Regions from separate parts of the Paraburkholderia sp. SIMBA_054 genome, predicted to be linked through region 3. Evidence: predicted binding sites of a transcription regulator. Region 3 holds the regulator's gene; each other region holds the start of a gene.
The links. The regulator LexA, encoded in region 3, represses DNA repair genes until DNA is damaged. The targets are predictions, from matches to a motif close to ACTGTATNNNNATACAGT.

Region 1 (7,889 bases), on a different contig from region 3:
CGCACGGCGGCGCCTGGCGGATGTCACGCATGAATCAACGGTGCCGAATGGCCTTTCGAATGTCCCAGATAGGTCAGGCTTCGGACGTTCGCGGTCCGACTTTGAAAGGCCGTAGTGGGTCGCTTACAGACGTTCAATGGCTGAAAGAGGCGGCACCCGAAATCGGGACGAGCGACAACGACTCATCGCGGTCGCCAGACGCGCGGCCCTACGAGCGGCGTGACGCGCCAGAATTCGCCGTCTCGCGACGCGGTCGCATAGGGCGTCCGAAACGCGCCGAGTTTGACGAGAGTGGAACCGCTCGTACTCGTGTATTTGAAGCCCATTCGAATCAGGGCTTCAGTGCAATAACGGCGGCGGAGCGTTGCATAAATCTTTGGTTCTCGTCGACGCATATGTTTGGTCTGCTGTGAAGGATGGCACACCTTCGTTTTACAGCAGTCCGCCACATGTCAAGCGTCGCCGGTGATGCGTAAGGTGCCGGGAGTGTAATAGCGCGCGGCGCATAGATAGCCTCTCATTGCTGTCGCTGTCGCAACACCCAGCCGCGAACCTCGGCGCGCGAGCTGTACTTCGGTTCCTTCAGCCACGTTTCAAAAGCCTCCCGCCGCTCGTGCCATTCGCAATCGTCGAGGTCGAATTCCTCTTCGATCCGATCGGGGTCATCGTCGCAAACGTGCGCGAAAACGAGATCGTTGCCGTTCCACCACGCGATACATAGGTCGTCGAGTTCGGCGACAGTTCCGACCGGAAGGTCACGCAGCAGCATTCCGAGCTGCAACCTGAACGCCACGACGGCCACCTCATCATCCTCGCGCCGGCGGGCCTCGCCTGTAAGCGCATCTGTGCTGCTGAGCGGCGTCCCGTCGGCAGGCTGCCATGCCGACAGGTACCCGTATTTTGTCCAAAGAAAAGGCAGGCGGCCGACCTCATCTTCGGATAGGCCCGAGTAGCTGCAGAAATGATCGAAATCTTCAAGCGGCGTGTGGCCGTGCGCGCTCCTTAAATCACCAATCACTTCGAGCACCAGCGCAATGCCTTTCTCCGGATCCCTGTAACACATGACGTACCTCCCTCTGCTCACGCGCAGTACAGCATGACACGTTCCACAGGGCGCGCTTAATGGCTTAATGCACCTGCCGCCATGCGCGGTCGATCGCCGAAAAGACAATCGGCACGAAGTCATGGCCTTCGAAGGATACGGGCCGCTCATCGTTGGGATAGGAGAGGGCGGCGGGCGCGCAGATCATCTGCAGCAGCCGCTGGCTGAACCGTCCCTCCGCGCGGACCTCAGACAACACCTCTTCCTCAATCTGGTGGATCAGTTTCCACGTGAGGACGCCTTTGCTGCGGTGCCGTGCGACAACATTCGGGAGGACCGCCTCGACGGCGGCCTGCGCGTCAAACAGCACGTTGTAGTTTCCCATCGATCACTCCGTTTCGTTGAGTTCAGTGAAAATTCCGGCTCGCCGTCGGCAGTTCGCCGAGCAGGTGCGAAACGTCGACGAGCCGCTGTGCGACGATATGCTTCACGTCGCCCTGGCGCTGCCACACACCATAGACGGCGAGCAATGACGAGCCGAGCGCCTCGCGCCGCTGCCGTTCGACCACCGACTGCCAGACGATCACGTTCACAGACCCCGTCTCGTCCTCGAGCGTCATGAACATGACGCCGTTCGCGGTACCGGGGCGCTGGCGTACGGTGACGATGCCGCACGCCCGCGCGAGCTGGCCGTCGCGATAGCGCGACAGCGCGTCGGCAGGCATCAGGCGCATCGAGAGCAGCTTCTTGCGCAGCAGCGCGAGCGGATGGCGGCCTAGTGTCAGACCCGTCGAACGGTAGTCGGCGATCAGGTCCTGTCCTTCGGTTGGCGCGACCAGCGTGGGCGCTTCCTCCTCGCGCGCCGTCGCGCGCAACAGATCCTTTTCCGGGACCGCGGCGACGGCTGCCCATAGTGCCTGCCGCCGGTCGCCCGCGAGCGCCCTCAGCGCGTTGGCGGCCGCGAGCACCTGCAGGTCATGGCGATCGAGCTGCGCCCGGTTCGCGAGGTCCGCGACGTCGCGGAACGGCTTCACCGCGCGCGTCGCTTCGATGCGCTGCGCGGTTTCCTCACGCATGCCGCGGACCACGGACATGCCAAGTCGCACGTGCGCCTTGCTCCCGTCGCCTTCCATCGTTGAATCCCAGTCGCTCACTGTCACGTCGACGGGCAGCACGCCGACACCATGACGTTTTGCATCCTGGACAAGTTGCGATGGTGAGTAGAAGCCCATGGGCTGGCTGTTGAGCATGGCGCACAGGAACGCTGCTGGCTCGTGGCGCTTGAGCCAGCAGCTTGCGTAGACGAGTAGGGCGAAGCTCGCCGCGTGACTCTCGGGAAAGCCGTATTCGCCAAAGCCCTGGATCTGCGCAAAGATGGATTCGGCGAACTCGCGGTCGTAGCCGCGCTGGAGCATCCCTTCAACGATGCGGTCGTGATAGTGCTGCAGGCCGCCCTTGCGCTTCCATGCGGCCATCGCCCGGCGCAACTGATCCGCCTCGCCCGCACTGAAGCCTGCCGCGAGCATTGCGACCTGCATCACCTGCTCCTGGAAGATCGGCACGCCTAGCGTACGTTTCAGCGCCTGTTCGACGTCAGGACTCGGATAACTTACGGGTTCCAATCCCTGCCGCCGGCGGAGGTACGGATGGACCATGCCGCCCTGCACAGGGCCGGGACGTACGATCGCGACTTCGATCACAAGGTCGTAGAACTCGCGCGGTTTCAGGCGCGGCAGCATGCTCATCTGTGCGCGCGACTCGATCTGGAACACGCCGACGGTATCGGCTGCGCAGATCATGTCGTAGGTGGCCTCGTCCTCCGGCGGAATGTCCTGCATCTCGAAGGGCTCGCCGCGCTGCTGCGACACCAGGTCAAGCGTGCGGCGGATCGCCGACAGCATGCCGAGCGCGAGCACGTCGATTTTCAGCAGGCCGAGCGCTTCCAGATCGTCCTTGTCCCACTGGATCACGGTGCGATCCTGCATCGACGCATTTTCGACGGGCACGAGCCGCGAGAGCTTACCTCGCGCGATTACGAAGCCGCCTGTGTGCTGCGACAGGTGACGGGGAAAGCCGAGCAGTGTCGCGGCGAGCGTCGCCCACTGCTGGATCATCGGCATCTCAGGGTCGAGTCCGCTATCAACGAAGCGACGGATAAGATCGGCGCTCGAATCAAACCAGTGATGCTCCTTGGCGACGCGATCGACGATCACCGGATCGATCCCGAGCGCCTTGCCGGAATCGCGGATCGCGGAGCGCGGTCGATAGGTTGTCACGGCGGCCGCGAGCGCCGCGCGGGTCCGCGTGTATTTACGGTAGATGTACTGGATGACCTCTTCCCGTCTCTGGTGCTCAAAATCGACGTCGATGTCCGGGGGTTCTCCACGCTCTTTGCTGATGAAGCGCTCGAAAAGCATGCTGCTCCGATCGGGATCGACCTCTGTGACGCCAAGACAAAAGCAGACTGCCGAATTGGCCGCCGAGCCGCGCCCCTGACACAGGATGCCCTCGTTGCGCGCGAAGCGCACGATGTCGTACACCGTCAGGAAGTACGGCTCGTACTTCAGGTCGGCGATCAGCGACAGTTCGTGCTCGATCTGGGTCTGAACGCTGTGCGGAATGCCGCGCGGATAGCGCCGCTGGGCGCCCAGATAGGTCTCGCGTCGCAGATAGGCGGTCGGCGTGGTGCCAGGCGGCACGAGTTCGTCGGGGTACTCATAGCGGAGCTCGTCGAGCTTGAACGTGCAGCGCGACGCGATGTTCAGCGTCTGTGCAAGCGCGTCCACCGCATAGACGTTGGCCAGCCTCAACCGTGAGCGAAGATGCTGTTCGGCGTTCGGCGCCAGCTCGAACCCGCATTCGGTCACGGGCCGGTTCAGGCGGATCGCCGTCAGTGTGTCCTGCAACGGCTTGCGCGAACGCACATGCATCAGCACCTGGCCGGTGGCCACCACGTTCAGTCCATGCCGCTCGGCGACGTCATAGACGGTATTGCGATGCAGGTCATCGAGCGCGCGGGCGTGCAGAGTGAGCCCGATCCAGCAGCGGTCGGTGCCAAACGTCTGTGCCGCCCATAGCGCCTGCGCGTCAAGGCGCACATCCTTCGCGTGGTACTCGGGCGTCAAAACGATCAGGCAGTCGGGCAGCGCGCGCAGATGTGTGTAAGGCGAATCGGGATGATCGAGATCGTGCGGGTACACGACATACGTGCCCTTGGCCGTGCGCGTGCGCGCGAGCGTGATGAGTTCCGACAGGTTGCCGTAGCCGTCGCGGTTCTGGGCGATCGCGGTGAAGGCGAGGGCAGGTGAGCCGTCCGCGTTCGTGACGCGAAAGTGCGCGCCAACCAGCAGCTTGATGCCCGTTTCCTTCGCGGCGACGTGCGCACGCACGATGCCCGCCAGCGAGCACTCGTCGGTGATCGCAATTGCCTCGTAGCCGAGCTGCGCCGCGCGCGCGGCCAGTTCCTCGGCGTGCGACGCGCCCTGCAGGAACGTGAAGTTGGACGCGCACTGCAACTCGGCATAGCCGGGCAGGCCGAACGAAGCGGGCAGCATGGCTTATCCGAACAGCCCATGCAGGTACCAGCGCGGCTCGTCTTCGTCGACGGCGCCAATCCGCTCGCGGTAGATCCAGTAGCAGATATGGTCGTCGGCCTCGGCAACGAAGTAGTCGCGCGTCACCGGCTCACCCCGGAACCAGCCCGCCTCGACGCGTTCACCGGATGACACCGTGCGCAGTGGCAAGCCGTAAAATGGTCGCTCGCCGCGCATCAGCAACTTGATCGGCGATTCCAGCAGCCAGGCGGGACGCGGCGTGTCCGTCGCCGGCGCGACGTACTTCGTCTTGTCCGTGACGGGCACCCAGCGGGCGGCGACTTCGGGGCGATGATCGGCAACGGGCGCGGGCTTCAGCACGTTTTCGACACCGAGGCGTGCGACCAGCAGTTCGAGCAGCCGCGCGTGATCGGCGGCCGTCCCGCCCGGCTCCGGAAACAGTGAGTCCGATGCGGGCTCTGCCTCCTTCACTTCCTGCACGACGAGCTGCAACGCAATGACGGCCGCCGCGAGTTCGACGCGGCCCAGCCGCTCTTTGAGCAGTCGCATCAGGTGATCCTCGCGCCACGTCGGTTCCGCAAGCGACACCTCGATTGTCGTCGGGTCGATCGCGTCGCGACCTCGTTCGTGTTCGAGCAGCAGCGCGATGCGCGTGACGGCCAGCTGCTTTTGTGACAGCCAGCCCGTTAGCTGGACGACGAGCCGGCGGGCCGCAAAAAGACACGCTTCGGCGTGCTCGATGCGGTCGGGCAGTTCGATGCGCGCCTGAAAGGTCGGCGGCGTTTCAAACCATTCATACACTTCGGGTGCGACTCCATTGGCGCGGTCAAGCACATCGAGCAGTGCCGTGCCGCAGCGTTTTTTCAGTCCCGCACGGGGCAGGCGCATAAGCTGTCCGACTGTCTCGCAGCCGATGCCCGTCAGCCAGTCGAGGTGGCGTCGGGTGGGCGTGGGCAGGTTGACCGGCAGTCCGGCGAGGGCGCGCGACAGCGAGGCATGCGACAGCGCAACGCCGCCGCAGTACCGCGCGAGCAGCCATGCCGCCTGTCCCGTTGGTGCGACGCTGATCGTGGCAGTAACACCCATCGCATCGGCGACCCGGCGCGCCATGCGACGCACCGACCGGATGCCGCCAAAGAGCCGCAGACTCGCCGACACGTCGACGAGCACCGTGCTTTCCTCGGCGATCACGACCTGCGGTGAGAGGTTCAACAGTCCTGTCGCGATCTCGCGCACTGCGTTGACCTCCGCCGTGCTGTTGCGCTCCTGCATGACGGTGGCAGGCGCGAGCGTCAGGACACCGCCGCGACGCATGCCGATGCAGACGCCCGCCGCGCGCGCGGACGGGTCGGCGGCAACGACGCGCTCCTTTTCGAGCACGGCAAGGCCTGCGTCGTCATCGGGTTCAAGCGACCACTTCGGCCGGAACACTTCGAGGCACAACGACGGGAGATGGACGCCTATCCACAGTCGCATGGCGTTTTACGTTCAGGATCGGGGAGGGCGTCAGGGACACGAACAGCGGTTCATCGCGGGCGGGGCCGCGGCGCTTCAGAAACTGGACATCGACGCCGCCTTTCGCAGCGCGGATCGCAAGTCGCAGTGGTGCAGGCGACGCGTCGCGCGTCGTCGCGAGCGGCCGCACCATGAAAAAGAGCGACTCGGACGTCTGCGCGGCCAGGTGCAGCCGGCGCACCGCCTCGGGCCGCACGTGCTGCTGCCAGAACACGAGCGCGCCACAGGTGCCCGCGCGCAGAATCTGCTCGGCGGCCCACAACGCGTCGGCAGTCTTCGGTGCCTTCACCGTCAGCAGGTTGGACGGCTCGAGGCCCCACCACGCGAACGCGGTCGGCTGGACGTTGTGCGGCGGCTGCAGGAGCACGACAGGTTTGAATCCCAGGCGCTCGAAGGCGGGTCGCAGCAGACGCAGTTCGCCGCAACCGGTCTGCTGGACGAGCAGATCGGTCAGCGCGCCGCGCGGCCAGCCGCCGCCGGGCAGTTCAGCCCCAAGGGCTTCGTCGCCGCAAGGGACGACCCGCGATGCGGAGCGGGCAAGCTGGTTGCCCCTCCATAAATCGGGATGGATCGCTTCGGGTAGCATGACGGCGCTCATCGCTCTCCCCAGAAAAAACACTGTATATATAAACAGTAGTATAGCCTGGTAAGTCCACGCTTACATCGTCTGTTTTTTGACGGGTACTGTTGCACAGCGACTGCATGGACGCGTCGTCCGCCGTCGCATGAGGTAGCATTTCGACCGCAGCTTTATCCGCATTTCACCTTCATTCCCGATGGCCAGACCCATACCGTTCGCACGAATCAGCCAGGCTGCCCGCGCACGCCGCAACCGCGCGCTGCTTCTCCCCATGCCGCGCGCAGAGGCGGATCGCCTTGCGCTTCACGTGCATATGGCGCTTGACGCGATGCGCAGAGGGCAGGGCAATGCCACGGCAGCCCAGACGCTTTGTCAGACGATGATCCTCTCCGGGTTGCTCGCAGAGGCGGGATACGGGGAAGCGACCTTTGAACAGATGCGGGCAGCGGAGGCGGTCATCTGTGCGGCGTTTGATCGCGGCCGCGAATCGGGCGTCTGGGCGCTGGAAGAGTCGGGGTTCGAGCAATTCGCTGTGATCGTTGGCATGTACGACGCCCAGCTACAGCGAGCGCCGCTCGCGGCGATCATCGAAGCGAGTAACCGGCTCGAGCGCTTTCGCGCAGGCGAGTCGTTCGAGCATCGCAAGCGTGCCTGACGGACAGCCGGGCTATCGCCGTCCGGACGTGCCGTGACGGTGTTTCCGGGGGCCAGACGCGGCGCTGCGCCGGGCCGGCGCGCGACTCTCTGGTGCACCGGACCTCAGCCAGGCGGCGACGTCCGTCCGGATCTTGCCCACAAAACCGATCGCCGCCTGAACCGCCTCTGCCGTTGACAACTGGTGCGCGATGTCGTCCGGCACTGCACCGCACGCCATCAGGACCGCGCGGCCGGCAACGACACGTTCCGTCGTCGTGCCGCCAAGCGCAAGCCTCAGACAAAAAGCGGGCTGATCTTCAGCGTCCGGGTCATATGCAATATCGACCGATGAATCCGGCTCCGATGCGTCTGCCCACAGGGTGTCGGGCTCGGGCACTTCGCAGTGCGTCAGTTCTGCGGCCCGATCGAATCCGTCATTCACTCTCACGACAGAACGCCCGACGGGATCAATGAGATAAAAGTGGAACACGCCCGCCTCCTCGCCGCACACCTGCTCCCACGATAGGCTATCGAAGAGCAATTTGTCGGCCAGCGAGGCGGA
Region 2 (7,889 bases), on a different contig from region 3:
GCGCGCTTGCGGGATCGATGCGTCGGGCACGCCGATCTTCTTCGCGAGATCGTCAGCTTCGGCGTCTTTCAGACCCGTCGACGGATCGACCGCGATCTTGTGGATCAGCTCGGGCGTCTTTTCTGCGACTTCTTCGACGTCCATGCCGCCTTCGCTCGACGCCATCACGACGATCTTTTGCGAAACGCGATCGATCACGAGACCGACATACAGTTCCTTCTTGATGTCAGCGCCTTCTTCGATCAGCAGGCGATTCACCTTCTGGCCTTCCGGGCCCGTCTGGTGCGTGACGAGCTGCATGCCGAGGATCTGGTTCGAGTACTCACGAACCTGGTCCAGCGACTTCGCAACCTTCACGCCGCCACCCTTGCCACGGCCACCCGCGTGGATCTGAGCCTTGACGACCCACACCGGGCCACCGAGCTCTTGAGCGGCCTTGACCGCATCATCCACCGAGAAGACCGGCTTGCCGCGCGGTACCGCGACTCCGAATTTCCGCAGGATTTCCTTACCCTGGTACTCGTGAATCTTCATGCGTGATTCCCTTCAGTCTGAGAGTTGGATTGAACTTCGCTTCCGGCTGGACCGCTTACTCCGGACGCGCCGTCTTCACGGCCTGTCCGTTGGGTGCGGCATCCGCGCGATCCGCTGAACGCGGCGCGTGGCCGTACCAGCGCGGATAAAACTGTCGCACCGCCTCGCCGTCGAACCGCAGCGCATGGCAGCGGCCCAACTGGAATGGCGGTTTGTCGTTTGATTGCTCGCTCGCCTGTTCGCTTGCTTGCCCGCTCGAAGCGTTGTCTTGGGCGTCTTGTCCCGTGCTGCCTTGCGTGCCTCGGGTTGAACCGTCTGCCGATCCAGTGGATGAACCCGCGTGCTCCTCGCTTCCTGGCCCGCCTTTGTCGGTATTCCACACGTCGCCCGCGAACGCCTGGATGGCGGCAGTCGGCAGGATTGCGCACAACTCGGTGAGATGCGTGCAGCCTGTCGTGCCGGCCAGCAAACGGGCAGCATCGCGACGGAAGTTTTGCAACAGATTGAGCCCGATGAGGGCGCGATAGGCGGGATTGGAGACTTCACACAGACCGGGATACGGAACCCAGTCGGACGACGCTTCAGCGTCGACGACATTGAGCTTGCGATCGATCGTGATGCGGAGCCAGAGTTCATGGATCGGCAGGCCGTTCGGCCGGACACCCGACGCAAGCTTAACGTCACGCGGCTTGTCGTCGGTGAGGCATGCCTCGATATCCCACAGCCCATCTTCACGCTCGTATGCGTCCGCTCGGATTGCGCGGCGATGGCGCAACTGTCGGGACACTGGCGGAGAGAGCGGCATGCGAGAACAAAGGCCGGATTTAAGAACCGTTGAATTTTAGCATACTGGGTATTTGAGACTGGCCGAAGCCCGCAGAGGCTTAATGGGGCCGGGTTTGAGCGGTCTCGAGGGTGGCGTGGCAGCCTGGTGTTTCGTGCAGTGCGTCATTTTTTTGCGCGTCGCACGCCGGCCTATTCGGACGGTCAGTCTTCGTCGATACCCTTGAGAATCTTCCCGATGATTCCCTGAGAAAAACCCCGCGTGGCAAGAAAGCGCGCCTGCTTTGCGCGTTCGTTGGGTGTTTCGGGCAACGCGCCGAACTTCTTGCGCCACACCGCCTGAGCCCGCGCCAGTTCGGTTTCGCGTAACTGCGCGCTCACTTCTTCGACCAGTTCCTGTCCGACCGAATGACGCTTGAGTTCGTTGACGATGCGGCCCGCGCCCATGCGCGATGCACGCCGATTAAGCAGGCTTTCCGCGAAACGAGAATCCGACAGCCAGCCTTCGCTTTCGAGCGAATCCAGCAATGCGTCGATTGATTCGCCCTCTTCCGCGTATGGCGAGAGCTTGCGCGACAACTCCGCGCGACTGTACTCGCGGCGCGAAAGATAGCCGAGCGCACGGCCTTTGAGAGAGCGTGTGGGACGTTGTGAGGCGCGGCTCGCTGTATCAGCGGGTTTGCCTTCGCCTGGCTGGCGACGCGAGCGCGTATAGGTGACTTCTTCGCTGCTGGCATCCGCGTCCGGGCGGTCACGCGAAGCGGCACCCAGACCGGCGGCACGATCGTGAGCATCGAACGATTCGAATGGATCGAAGTTGTCGGATGACGAGTCGTTTGAAAACGATGCTGCCGTAGAAGCAGACGGGCTTGAAGACAAGCGTGACGACGATTCGAATGCATCGTCGTCACGCGGGCCGCCCGCGCTGCGTCCTGCGCCCGTAGTCGAGGAAGCAGAGCGGCCCTTGCGTATCACGCGACGATTACTCCTCTTCGCCCACTTCCTCGTCGGCACTGACGGCAGCGCCCGCCGGCATGGCATTCACGCCCAGCGACTCACGGATACGGTTTTCGATCTCGCGTGCAATGTCCGGATTCTCGCGCAGGAATTCACGCGCGTTGTCCTTGCCTTGACCAATGCGTTCGCCGCTGTAGCTGTACCAGGCGCCCGCCTTGTCGACGATCTTTGCCTGCACGCCGAGGTCGATGATTTCGCCCTGACGCGAGATACCTTCGCCGTAGAGGATGTCAAAGATCGCTTCGCGGAATGGCGGCGCCACCTTGTTCTTCACCACCTTCACGCGCGTTTCGTTGCCGATCACTTCGTCGTTCTTCTTGATCGAACCGATACGGCGAATGTCCAGACGCACCGACGCGTAGAACTTCAGCGCGTTACCACCCGTGGTGGTTTCCGGGTTGCCGAACATGACGCCGATCTTCATGCGGATCTGGTTGATGAAGATCACGAGGCAGTTCGTGCGCTTGATCGTGCCCGTCAACTTGCGCAGCGCCTGCGACATCAGACGCGCCTGCAGACCCGGCAGCGAATCGCCCATTTCGCCTTCGATTTCGGCCTTCGGCACCAGCGCCGCGACCGAGTCGATCACGATCATGTCGATCGACCCCGAACGCACCAGCGCATCCGCGATTTCGAGCGCCTGTTCGCCGGTGTCCGGCTGCGAAACCAGAAGGTCGCTGACGTCCACGCCGAGCTTTTGCGCGTACTGAATATCCAGCGCGTGTTCCGCGTCGATGAATGCTGCCGTGCCGCCAAGCTTCTGCATTTCGGCGACGACCTGCAGCGTCAGCGTGGTTTTACCCGACGATTCCGGCCCGTAGATTTCCACCACACGGCCACGCGGCAGACCACCGACGCCCAGCGCGATGTCGAGCCCCAGCGATCCCGTGGAGACCACCTGGATATCTTCGACTGCCTCACCCTGGCCGAGCCGCATGACCGACCCTTTGCCGAACTGCTTTTCGATCTGCGCAAGCGCGGCCGCGAGTGCCTTGCTCTTTTCCGCAGTCAGTCCAGCCGAGCCTTTCTTGCTTTCTTCCATGAATCGTCCTTTGCTATGATGAACGGCGTCTGAGGCAGGTGTGCAGGCCGTTGTGAACCCGGTTCGACCAACCAGCACGCTAAACGCAGACACTGTATAAAAAAACAGTAGTCTTGGCAAGCCCGATTCGCATGCGGACGTCCACATGTGCAAACGGACAACACCGACTACCAACAAAATCTTTCGGAGACGCTGTGCGCCGGAGCACCCCGGTGCCGGCCGGGCAGGGCGCATCATGCGAATTCTCATTGCCGAAGACGACAGCATACTCGCGGACGGTCTCGTCCGATCACTCCGCCAATCGGCATACGCCGTTGACCATGTGAAGACGGGAGCGGAAGCGGATACCGCGCTGTCGATGCAGACTTTCGACCTCGTCATCCTCGATCTCGGCCTGCCGAAAATGTCCGGCCTCGAAGTGCTGCGGCGTCTGCGCGCGCGCAATTCGAACGTACCCGTGCTGATCCTGACGGCAGCCGACAGCGTCGACGAGCGCGTGAAGGGCCTCGATCTCGGCGCCGACGATTACATGGCCAAGCCCTTCGCGCTGAACGAGCTCGAAGCCCGCGTGCGTGCCCTCACGCGGCGCGGCGCGGGCGGCGGGCCGACCGTCGTCAAGCACGGCTCGCTGTCGTTCGATCAGGTCGGCCGGATTGCCTATGCCAATGAGCAGGTTATCGATCTGTCCGCGCGTGAGCTAGGATTGCTCGAAGTCCTGTTGCAGCGGATCGGGCGGCTGGTGTCGAAGGAACAGCTGGTCGATCACCTGTGTGAATGGGGCGAAGAGGTCAGCAACAACGCGATCGAGGTGTACGTGCACCGGCTGCGCAAGAAGATCGAACCGAGCGGCGTGCGCATCATCACCGTGCGCGGGTTGGGTTACTGTCTGGAGAAGGCTGCGCCCCAGACGCCGGCGCAGCAGTCCGAGCCGTCCGACGCGCCCGCTGCGATGCCAGCAAGCCACTACTTCAAGTAAAGGCGTTCCATGTCCGTCCGCGCACCGCGCGCCACGGCGCACGCGGCGGATCTCGACGAAGTCCGCGACGCGCGCTACGCGAATCCTTTCGCGCCGCCCGATGAAACCGAGGCGGCTGCGGAGACGCGTCCGCGTTCGCTCTTCGGCGAGATCCTCGACTGGATGCTCGCGCCGTTGCTGCTGCTATGGCCGATGAGCCTTGCCGTCACGTACCTGGTCGCGAAGTCGATTGCGAACGGACCGTTCGATCGCGCGCTCGAAACCGACGCCTACGTGCTCGCGCGGCAGATTCACCCCGTCAATGGCATCGCCGAGCTGACGCTGCCCGATTCGACGCGTGATTTTCTTCGTGCCGACAATATAGATAGCGTGTTCTATCAGGTGCTCGGCACACGCGGCGAGCTGGTTGCAGGCGACCGCGACATGCCGCTGCCGCGCGAGGAAGACCGGCCGCAGCCGGGCATCGTCGAGTTTCGCGACGACATGGTGCGCGGCAACGACATCCGCGTCGCGTACACCACCGTCGAGTTTCCGCAGACGCCGGGCGCGCAGCCCGTGCTCGTGCAGGTGGCCGAAACGCTCGATAAACGCAGCGCGCTCGCCAACGACATCATCAAGGGCGTGATCCTGCCGCAGTTCGTGATCCTGCCGCTCGCCATCCTGCTCGTGTGGTTCGGGCTGTCGCGCGGTCTTGCGCCGCTGCACGCGCTGCAGGCGCATATTCGCGCGCGGCGCCCCGATGACCTGTCGCCGCTCGAAGCGCGCCGCGCGCCGCCGGAAATCGAGCCGCTCGTCACGTCGTTCAACGATCTGCTGACGCGTCTCGAACAGAACATGGAACTGCAAAAGCGCTTCATCGCCGATGCCGCGCATCAGATGAAGACACCGCTCGCGGGCTTGCGTACACAAGCCGAGCTGGCGCTGCGCCAGGATGCGTCGGCGGAAGTGCATCGCTCGCTCGAGCAGATCGCGACGAGCTCGGAGCACGCCGCGCGGCTCGTCACGCAGTTGCTTGCGCTCGCGCGCGCGGAGAACCGCATGTCCGGCCAGATCTTCACGCCCGTCGAGATTGGCGACGTTGCCCGCAGCGCCGTGCGCGACTGGGTCCAGCCCGCGCTCGCAAAGCAGATGGATCTCGGCTACGAAGGTCCGGAGACGCCCGAAGAAGCGATCGAAGTGGAAGGCAACCCCGTGATGTTGCGCGAGATGCTGTCGAACCTGATCGACAACGCGATCCGCTACACGCCCGCAGGCGGACGGATCACCGTGCGGGTGCGGCGCGACGACGTCGCCCGCATGGCTCATCTCGAAGTAGAGGACACGGGCCTTGGCATTCCCGCCGCCGAGCGTGAACGCGTGGTCGAGCGCTTCTACCGGATTCTCGGGCGCGAAGGTGACGGCAGCGGACTGGGTCTGGCCATCGTCCGCGAAATCGCGACGATGCACGGCGGCACGCTTGCCATCGAGGACAACGTCTATCAGACGTCGCCGCGCCTCGCCGGAACCCTCGTTCGCGTCAGCTTAAGGATGATGGATCGTGTACGGGATTTACCCTAATCCGTCAGTTTCACGCATTTCAGTCAGCACTAACATGCCACCAGTTTAGCCGCAATAAAGCATGCAATAGCCGACGTTGCGAACATTAAGCGAGAAATTCCACGATTTTCAACACTCTCAAACAAACCCTTCCCGAGTCAGAAGGCCGTAAGTTTCCACTCCAATAATCGCTACACGGACACGCCCGACCTGGCGAGCCGCGACTGATATCAATACTGGAGACGACATATGGCTACCGTAAGCGGGCAAATCTCGCACGCGCCGATGACGAAAGAAGAGAAACGGGTAATCTTCGCGTCATCGTTGGGGACGGTTTTCGAGTGGTACGACTTTTATCTGGCTGGCTCGCTCGCGGCCTTCATCAGCAAGAGCTTTTTCTCAGGCGTCAATCCGACAGCCGCATTCATCTTTACCCTTCTCGGCTTCGCGGCCGGTTTCGCAGTGCGTCCGTTCGGCGCGCTGGTGTTCGGGCGGCTCGGCGACATGGTCGGCCGCAAGTACACGTTCCTGATCACAATCGTGATCATGGGCCTGTCGACCTGCGTGGTCGGTTTCCTGCCGGGCTATGCGGCGATCGGCATGGCATCGCCGGTGATCTTCATCGCGATGCGTCTGCTGCAGGGTCTTGCCCTCGGCGGCGAGTACGGCGGCGCCGCGACTTACGTCGCAGAACATGCGCCCGCCAACCGTCGTGGCTTCTACACCGCGTGGATCCAGACGACGGCAACGCTCGGCCTGTTCCTGTCGCTGCTCGTGATTCTCGGCGTACGCACGGCAATGGGCGAAGACGCGTTCGGCGCATGGGGCTGGCGCATTCCGTTCGTCGCGTCGCTGGCGCTGCTCGGCATCTCGGTGTGGATCCGGATGCAACTGCACGAGTCGCCGGCTTTCGAGCGCATCAAGGCTGAAGGCAAGACGTCGAAGGCACCGCTGTCGGAAGCCTTCGGACAATGGAAGAATCTGAAGATCGTCATTCTGGCTCTGATTGGCGTGACGGCTGGCCAGGCAGTTGTCTGGTACACGGGCCAGTTCTATGCGCTGTTCTTCCTGACGCAGACGCTGAAGGTCGATGGCGCTAGCGCGAACATCCTGATCGCGATCGCGCTGCTGATCGGCACGCCGTTCTTCCTGTTCTTCGGTTCGCTGTCCGACCGGATCGGCCGCAAGCCGATCATCCTGGCAGGTTGCCTGATCGCGGCGCTGACGTACTTCCCGCTGTTCAAGGCACTGACGCACTATGCGAACCCGGCGCTCGAAGCCGCGACGCAGAAGTCGCCTATCGTCGTGATCGCCAATCCGGACGAGTGTTCGTTCCAGTTCAACCCGGTCGGTACGTCGAAGTTCACGAGTTCTTGCGATATCGCGAAAGGCGCGCTGTCGAAAGCTGGCTTGAACTACGACAACGTGGCGGCGCCGGCGGGCACGCTCGCGCAGATCAAGGTCGGCGACACGACTATCGATACTTATGACGGCAAGGCCGCCGACGCCAAGGACGCGGGCAAGACGTTCGACAAGAACCTGGGCACCGCGCTGAAGACGGCTGGATATCCGCCAAAGGCCGATCCATCGCAGATCAACTGGCCGATGACCGTTGTGATCCTGACGATCCTCGTCATCTACGTGACGATGGTGTACGGGCCAATTGCGGCGATGCTGGTCGAGATGTTCCCAACGAGGATCCGCTACACGTCGATGTCGCTGCCGTATCACATAGGCAATGGCTGGTTCGGCGGCTTCCTGCCAGCGACGGCGTTCGCGATCGTCGCGGCGAAGGGCAATATTTACTCAGGGCTGTGGTATCCGATCATCATCGCGCTGGCCACCTTCGTGATCGGTCTGCTTTTCGTGCGGGAGACCAAAGACTCCAATATCTACGCCCAAGACTGAGCGCGGCGTAGGTAACCGGAGTTCTCGCAAAAAGTTGTCGCGCGGGGGTTGACAGCCCCCGCCGGCATCTTCATAATCTCGCTTCTTTTGGCG
Region 3 (7,889 bases):
CTCGCCGACGCGCGCATCCGCCTTGCTTTCGAGGCGCGCGAATTCGAGCAGCGTCGGCACCATCGCGCGACACTGCGCGGCGGACAGGCCGAAGTAGCGGCCGAACACGAGCAGGTTTTCGCGGACCGTGAAATCGGGATCGAGATTGTCGAACTGCGGCACGACGCCGACGCGCGCCCGCGCGAAGCGTGAGCGCACTGGAATCGGTTCGCCGCACAAACGGATGCTGCCTGCATCGGGTGCCGCAATGCCGAGCAGCATGCGCAGCGTCGTGGTCTTGCCTGCGCCATTGGGACCGAGCAGTCCGAAACATTCGCCCGCGCGCACATGAAACGACAAGCCGTCGACGACAGTTTTCTCGCCGTAGCGCTTCTCGACCTGATGAAATTCGATTGCAGCTTCAGACATACGAAGACGGATGTTCCCTGAATAGGTGCGTGTCGGGTGCAAAGCGGGGTGCAAAGCGCGAGACGGCTGCCTATTTTAGGGCATCGTGCGCGCCACGTTTGGCGCATGGATGCGCATCGCTGGCGGATCGTGTGCACGATCTTGCACCGCGTCATGGCGGACTGCGCGGGCCACCGCACTTAGCGTTTTCCATCCCTTGCATGTGGAATTGCGGCGCACCATGATTCAGATGAGACCGCGATAGTCGCGGGCATGGGGGGAAGCAAAATGGCGAGCTACAACAAGATTCTGCTGTGCTACGACGGCTCGCGTGAAGGCCGCAAGGCATTGCGTTGCGGCGCGAATCTGGCGCTCGATCTGGGCGCGGAAACGCATTTGCTGTCGGTCGTCGACATGCGTTCGAGCATCGCGCAAAGCGCAGGCCTGCTGACGGACGTCGCATGCGGCAGCTTCGAAAAGACCGCGCGTGAAATTCTGCAGGAAGGCGTCGACTGGCTCACGGAACGTGGCGTGAAGGCGACGGGGCATTTCGCGTTTGGTCATCCCATCGACGAAATTGCGTCGCTAGCGACCGAGTTGCACGCCGATCTCGTGGTGGTCGGGCATCGTTGCCGCACGGGACTGTCGCGCTGGTGGATGGGCGCGGGCAATACGCCGCTGCTGGACCGCGTGTCGTGCAGCATTCTGGTCGCGTGCTCGTCGGCGGCTGAGGAGGAGCAGGCGGCTGCGTGAGGCAGCCGCCATCTGGCGCACGTGTTGTGAAGAAGCGTCAGCCGTTCAGATCGACGGCTGACAGCTTCCACGTGAAAAGCCCCTGCCTACGAAAAATCGCCGCATAGCGCGTGTCGCCGACACCGTGCTGATAGCTCACAACGAACTCATTGACACCGCGATATCCCGCCGTGGTTTGCGGCGGCTGCGGCGGCGTGTTGCTATTGGCACTAGCCTGGCTAGATGCGGGCGCAGGCGTTTGTGGCGAGTTGGGCGCCGGATTGTCCGCTCGAGCAGCGGGCGGCGGAGGCGGGCGCTCTCCCGGTTCGCCGCGCGGCGGAATGCCGTTGAGCAACGCGGCGACACCATCCGGCGTCGCATAGGCATCGACGAGCGGACCAATCAATGCAACGCCGATCATCGCGCCGATGGCAGCTAGCGGATTGCCGTTGTGCTGCACGTCGAGCCGGCGCGTCAGCAATCCCGTGACCTGTAGCTTGAGGCTGTCGCGCAGCGCCGGATAATCGACGTACGCGTTGACCGTTTCGACATCTCGGGAATCGGCGGCGCGTTTGAGCCGGTCGAGCGCGATATACGGCGATGCGTACGCATAACCCAGCGCGGCCACGACGACGATCACGATCAACGCGATCAGAATCGACCGGCCAACCCGGCCTTTCATCCTTATCAAACCTGCCATTGTGCAGAACGCTCCGTTTTCAATATCGATCAGGTGTGGACCCGATCGGCACCGAAACGATCCCGCAAGTTTGCAAGCAAGCGTTTCTCAGCGTGAATGTCACACGCCTGTACCGCGCTCACGCCGCCTGCTGGGCCAACTGATCGCCTTGCTCCGCAATCGCGCGATCGATCATATTGCACACGGCGTCCACCGTGCCGACCATGATGAGTCGCGACGACCCGTGGTAGACCCGCACGGGCGCGCGCCGCGCCGGTTCCGCATTGAGGCCCGAGTTCAGCGACACGCGTGCGAATGCCGGCTGCGCGGACGGCAGCGGTTGGGGTTCTTCATCGAACAGCGATGCCGTGCCGCCCGTGACGTTCGACGCAAGCGCCGTCAGCGAACCACAAGGGACAAGCTCGCGCAGATGGCGCAGACGACCGAACTGGCGAAAGGGCAGCAAGCGGGCAAGGCGTTCCATGAGTCTCTCCAGACAGTGTTCAGCTAATTAGAATTCCGTCGGTCGGATCAACCCGACCGCGATGCCTTCCAGCGCGAACTCCGCGCTGCCGGCCTGAACAAAAATATTTTCGTAATCGGGGTTCTCGGCGATCAGCTCGATGCCGTTGGGCCGGCGCTTCAGGCGCTTCACGGTCACGTCGTCACCCAGACGCGCGATGATGATCTGGCCGTCTTTCGCTTCGCTCTTTTTCTGCACGGCGAGCAGGTCGCCGTCGAAGATGCCCGCGTCGCGCATCGACAGGCCGCGCACCTTCAGCAGGTAGTCGGGCTTGCTGGAGAACAGCGACGGGTCGCACGTATAAGTCTGCGAGATATGTTCTTGCGCGAGGATCGGGCTACCGGCTGCCACGCGGCCCACGAGCGGCAGTGACAACTGCATGATGCTCGCGTGCGGCAGCGTGAACTGGTGCGGGGAATCGTCCTGGCCCGCGAGCAGGCGGATGCCGCGCGACGCGCCCGCCGCCAGCTCGATCACGCCCTTGCGCGCCAGCGCCCTCAGGTGTTCTTCCGCCGAGTTCGCCGAGCTGAAGCCGAGTTCGGCCGCGATCTCGGCCCGCGTGGGCGGGAAGCCCGTGCGCTCGATGGCGCGGCGGATCAGTTCGAAAACCTGTTGCTGACGTGCGGTGAGTTTGGTCATGGCGCCACTGTATGGATAGACAGGTGACTGTATTTTTATACAGTATTCGGCGCATTTCAAGCTTTACTTTAAGTTCGTCGCGGCGGGTGTCGTGTGAACGTCGAAAGGCGACGCTGAAACGACGCTACGGACGCGCTCGCGGACGCAAACCATTCCTTTACCACTATTGCGTATTAAAAAATGAAGAAACATTATTTTTAATGATGAAGCCACCTGGATAGACTGCCTTCCATTGATGCAGCAGCAACGCCCACGCAGCGGCAGAGGCGCTTGCCGCTTGCGCAGCAGCGAAACGCGGCAATCAGCGGAAACCAGGCAGTCACACCAACAAGACGGAGAAGGTCGATGGGCATTCGGATCACGGGGTTGGCAGGAGCACAGAAGGCAAAGCGCGGCAGCGCGAAGCGGTTGGTCGCGGCGCTCGCGCTGGGCGCTGCGTCGGCGGTCGGGATGATCGCGCAGGCGCATGCGGACACCACGCTGCTGAATGTTTCCTACGATCCGACCCGCGAGCTGTATCAGGACGTCAATCAGGCCTTCGGCAAGGAATGGAAGGCGAAGACGGGCGAGTCGGTCACCTTCAAGCAGTCGCACGGCGGCTCGGGCGCGCAGGCGCGTTCGGTGCTCGACGGCCTGCAGGCCGACGTCGTGACGCTCGCGCTCGCTTATGACATCGACGCGCTCGCGAACAAGGGCCTCATCAACAAGGACTGGCAGAAGCGCCTGCCCGACAACGCGTCGCCGTACACGTCGACGATCGTGTTCCTCGTGCGCAAGGGCAACCCGAAGCACATCAAGGACTGGGACGATCTCGTGAAGCCGGGCGTGTCGATCGTGACGCCGAACCCGAAGACGTCGGGCGGCGCGCGCTGGAACTATCTGGCGGCATGGGCGTACGCGTCGCATCTGCCGGGCGGCAACGACCAGAAGGCGAAGGAATTCGTGTCGAAGCTGTATAAGAACGCGGGCGTGCTCGACTCCGGCGCGCGCGGCGCGACGACGAGCTTCGTGCAGCGTGGCATCGGCGATGTGCTGATCGCATGGGAAAACGAAGCGTTCCTGTCGGTGAAGGAATTCGGCACCGACAAGTTCGAGATCGTGGTGCCGTCGGCGAGCATTCTGGCCGAGCCGCCCGTCGCCGTGGTGGACAAGGTGGTCGACAAGCATGGCTCGCGCAAGCTCGCCGACGCGTATCTGAACTTCCTCTACAGCGAGCAAGGTCAGGAAATCGCCGCGAGGAACTTCTACCGTCCGCGTTCGAACAAGGTGCCGGCCACGCTCACCGATAAGTTTCCGAAGCTGAAGCTGTACACGGTCGACGACTCGTTCGGCGGCTGGACGAACGCGCAGAAGACGCACTTTGCCGATGGCGGCGTGTTCGATTCGATCTACCAACCGCAGTGAAACCACGCAGCGGCAATGTTTGAACAAAGGCGCGCCCTCGGGCGCGCTTTCGGCAATGGTGCGACGGCACGCGTTGCAACGCATAAAACCTGAAAGAGCTTTCGCATGACGACGTTGACCTTTCGCAAGCCGAGCGCGATACCCGGCTTCGGCCTGACGCTCGGCATCACGCTGGCGTATCTGAGCCTCGTGGTGCTAATTCCGCTCGCGGCCACTTTTCTCAAGACGGCCACGCTCGACTGGAGCCAGTTCGTGCGCGCCGTTACGTCGCCACGCGTGCTCGCGTCGTACCGGCTGACGTTCTTCTCGGCACTCGGTGGCGCGCTGATCAACGCGGTGTTTGGCTTTCTGGTCGCGTGGGTGCTGGTGCGCTACAAGTTTCCGTTCAAGCGCATCATCGACGCCGTCGTCGATCTGCCGTTTGCGCTGCCCACATCGGTGGCGGGCATCTCGCTCGCGGCGATCTATTCGGGCAATGGCTGGGTCGGCCAGTTTCTCGAACCGCTCGGCATCAAGATCGCGTTCACACCGGCGGGCGTGCTGGTCGCGCTGACCTTCATCGGCTTGCCGTTCGTCGTGCGGACTGTGCAGCCCGTGCTCGAAGAGTTCGAGCGCGAGCAGGAAGAGGCGGCCGCGTGCCTGGGCGCCTCGCGCTGGCTGACGTTCCGGCGCGTCGTATTTCCCAGTGTGTTTCCCGCGCTGCTGACGGGCTTTGCATTGGCGTTCGCGCGTGCGTTGGGCGAATACGGCTCGGTGATCTTCATCGCGGGCAACGTGCCGATGAAGTCGGAGATCACGTCGCTGCTCATCATCACGAAGCTGGAGCAATACGATTACGCGGGCGCGACGGCGCTGGCTGTCGTGATGCTGGTGGTGTCGTTCCTGATGCTGCTGCTGATCAACACGCTGCAGTGGTATCTGCAGCGGCGCACGACCCGCGGCCGCACGGCGCCTACGGTGCCGGTTGTGTCGTCGGCTGCGCTGACGGGAGGTGCGCAATGAGCCAGGATTCCGTAGTGCTTTCCGGCTCGGGCGCAGGCAACACTAACGCCGTGCGCCGTCCCGACCCGGTGACCGAGCCGCGCGTCGTGCGCTGGATTCTGACGGGCATCGCGTTGCTGTTTCTCGCGCTGTTTCTCGCGCTGCCCCTCGTTGCCGTGTTCTATCAGGCGTTCAGCAAGGGCGTTGCGTACTACTTCGAGTCGCTCGCGGATCCGGATGCCGTGTCCGCGATCAAGCTGACGCTCTTGACGGCAGCGATTGCCGTGCCGCTCAACCTCGTGTTCGGTCTCGCGGCATCGTGGTGTATCGCAAAGTTCGAGTTCCGCAGCAAGGCGCTGCTGACGACGCTGATCGACCTGCCGTTCTCGGTGTCGCCTGTGATCTCCGGCCTGATCTACGTGCTGATGTTCGGCGCGCAAGGCTGGTTCGGACCGTGGCTCGCCGATCACAACGTGCAGATCATTTTCGCGGTGCCGGGCATCGTGCTCGCGACGATCTTCGTCACATTCCCGTTCGTCGCGCGCGAGCTGATTCCGCTGATGCAGGCGCAAGGCAACGACGAGGAAGAAGCCGCGCACGTGCTCGGCGCGTCGGGCTGGCAGATCTTCCGGCGCGTCACGCTGCCGAACGTCAAATGGGGTCTGCTGTATGGCGTGATCCTGTGCAACGCGCGGGCGATGGGCGAGTTCGGCGCGGTGTCGGTGGTGTCGGGCCACATTCGCGGACAGACGGACACGATGCCGCTGCACGTCGAGATTCTCTACAACGAATATAACTTTTCGGCGGCCTTCGCCGTGGCGTCGCTGCTCGCGTTGCTCGCGCTCGTCACGCTCGGCCTGAAGCTGCTCGCCGAGCGCCACCTGTCGGCGGAACTGGCGAGCGCGAGCGACGTGCCTGCGCATGCCGGTCCCGTGAGCAAGCCGTCCACGCAGTCGACGAATACCGCCGCACAATCGGTCCAGTAAGGAGAGTTGTCAAAGATGGGCATCACCGTACGCAATCTGCAAAAGCGCTTTGGCGATTTCACCGCGCTCGACAACGTCTCACTCGATTTTCCGCCGGGCGAACTCGTCGCGCTGCTTGGACCTTCGGGCTGTGGCAAGACCACCTTGCTGCGCGTAATCGCGGGCCTCGAATACGCGGACGCGGGCCAGGTCGTGCTGCAAGGCCAGGACGTCGCGGAAGTGGGCGCGCGCGAGCGCAACGTCGGCTTCGTGTTCCAGCATTACGCGCTGTTCCGTCATATGACGGTGTTCGAGAACGTCGCGTTCGGCCTGCGCGTGAAGCCGCGCAAGGAGCGTCCGTCCGAAGCCGTGATCCGCGAGAAAGTGCATGAACTGCTGAAGCTCGTGCAGCTCGACTGGCTCGCGCAACGCTATCCGTCGGAGCTGTCGGGCGGCCAGCGGCAACGTATCGCATTGGCGCGCGCGCTGGCCGTCGAGCCGAAAGTGCTGCTGCTCGACGAACCGTTCGGCGCGCTCGATGCGAAAGTGCGCAAGGAACTGCGCAGCTGGCTGCGCCGTCTGCACGACGACCTGCATATCTCGACGATCTTCGTCACGCATGACCAGGAAGAAGCGCTCGAAGTCGCGGACCGTATCGTCGTGCTGAATCACGGGCACGTCGAGCAGGTGGGCAGCCCGCAAGACGTCTACGATCATCCGCAGACCTCGTTCGTCTACGAGTTTCTCGGCGCGGCGAACCGGCTGCATGGCAGCGTCGACGGCAGGGGTTTCGTCGTCGATGGCGCCGCGCAGCCTATCGCGATCGAAGCGAACTTCCAGGGGCCCGCGTTCGCTTACGTGCGTCCGCACGATCTCGTGCTGTATCCGCAGGCTTCAGGACATCGCGACGGCATCGTCGTCGGCGTGCGGCGCGTGGTGACGCTGGGCGGCTCGGTGCGTGTCGAGCTCGAAGGGCGTGCAGGTCACGTGCTCGAAGCGGAACTGGATCGCGAAGCATGGCGCGAATTGCAACTCGGTGTCGGCGATGGCGTGACGGCCGTGCCGCGCGCGTTGCGTGTATTCCCTGCACATTGAACGGCGCACCAGGCAGCGTCATTTCAACCCAGGCATTGAACAACAAACCTACTCTGGCTGAACCGGAGACATCGATATGAATTTCCAGCAGCTGCGCTTCGTGCGCGAAGCCGTACGGCAGAACATGAACCTGACGGAAGTCGCGAACGTGCTGTACACGTCGCAGTCGGGCGTCTCGAAGCAGATCAAGGATCTCGAGGACGAACTGGGCGTCGATATTTTCATTCGACGCGGCAAGCGTCTGACGGGGCTGACGGAGCCGGGCAAGGCAGTGCATCAGCTGATCGAGCGGATGCTGCTCGACGCGGAGAACCTGCGCCGCGTCGCGCGCCAGTATGCGGATCAGGATAACGGCCACCTCGTCGTCGCGACGACGCACACGCAGGCGCGATACGCGCTGCCGAAGGTGGTCCGCCAGTTCACTTCGGTTTATCCGAAGGTGCATCTCGCGCTGCGCCAAGGCAACCCGCAGCAGATCGCGCAG

Region 1: the regulator LexA is predicted to act here: its motif matches at 6,729-6,746, upstream of imuA (translesion DNA synthesis-associated protein ImuA).
Region 2: the regulator LexA is predicted to act here: its motif matches at 3,468-3,485, upstream of recA (recombinase RecA).

The regions. Positions count from the first base shown of each region.
Region 1 covers NZ_JAWRXV010000092.1:10,781-18,669, forward strand. The annotation lists gene SB822_RS50740 (hypothetical protein) at 518-1,027, opposite strand; gene SB822_RS50745 (DUF2471 family protein) at 1,128-1,427, opposite strand; gene SB822_RS50750 (error-prone DNA polymerase) at 1,450-4,596, opposite strand; gene SB822_RS50755 (Y-family DNA polymerase) at 4,600-6,072, opposite strand; gene imuA (translesion DNA synthesis-associated protein ImuA) at 6,002-6,709, opposite strand; gene SB822_RS50765 (hypothetical protein) at 6,888-7,346, shown strand; gene SB822_RS50770 (hypothetical protein) at 7,359-7,838, opposite strand.
Region 2 covers NZ_JAWRXV010000005.1:76,642-84,530, forward strand. The annotation lists gene sucC (ADP-forming succinate--CoA ligase subunit beta) at 1-534, opposite strand, end outside; gene SB822_RS07740 (DUF2889 domain-containing protein) at 590-1,339, opposite strand; gene recX (recombination regulator RecX) at 1,522-2,292, opposite strand; gene recA (recombinase RecA) at 2,300-3,376, opposite strand; gene SB822_RS07755 (response regulator transcription factor) at 3,612-4,352, shown strand; gene SB822_RS07760 (sensor histidine kinase) at 4,362-5,909, shown strand; gene SB822_RS07765 (MFS transporter) at 6,138-7,796, shown strand; tRNA gene SB822_RS07770 (tRNA-Met) at 7,886-7,889, shown strand, end outside.
Region 3 covers NZ_JAWRXV010000069.1:34,743-42,631, reverse strand. The annotation lists gene nodI (nodulation factor ABC transporter ATP-binding protein NodI) at 1-408, opposite strand, end outside; gene SB822_RS46205 (universal stress protein) at 676-1,140, shown strand; gene SB822_RS46200 (DUF2939 domain-containing protein) at 1,178-1,819, opposite strand; gene SB822_RS46195 (hypothetical protein) at 1,938-2,282, opposite strand; gene lexA (transcriptional repressor LexA) at 2,310-2,960, opposite strand; gene SB822_RS46185 (sulfate ABC transporter substrate-binding protein) at 3,306-4,364, shown strand; gene cysT (sulfate ABC transporter permease subunit CysT) at 4,470-5,366, shown strand; gene cysW (sulfate ABC transporter permease subunit CysW) at 5,363-6,331, shown strand; gene SB822_RS46170 (sulfate/molybdate ABC transporter ATP-binding protein) at 6,347-7,405, shown strand; gene SB822_RS46165 (CysB family HTH-type transcriptional regulator) at 7,482-7,889, shown strand, end outside.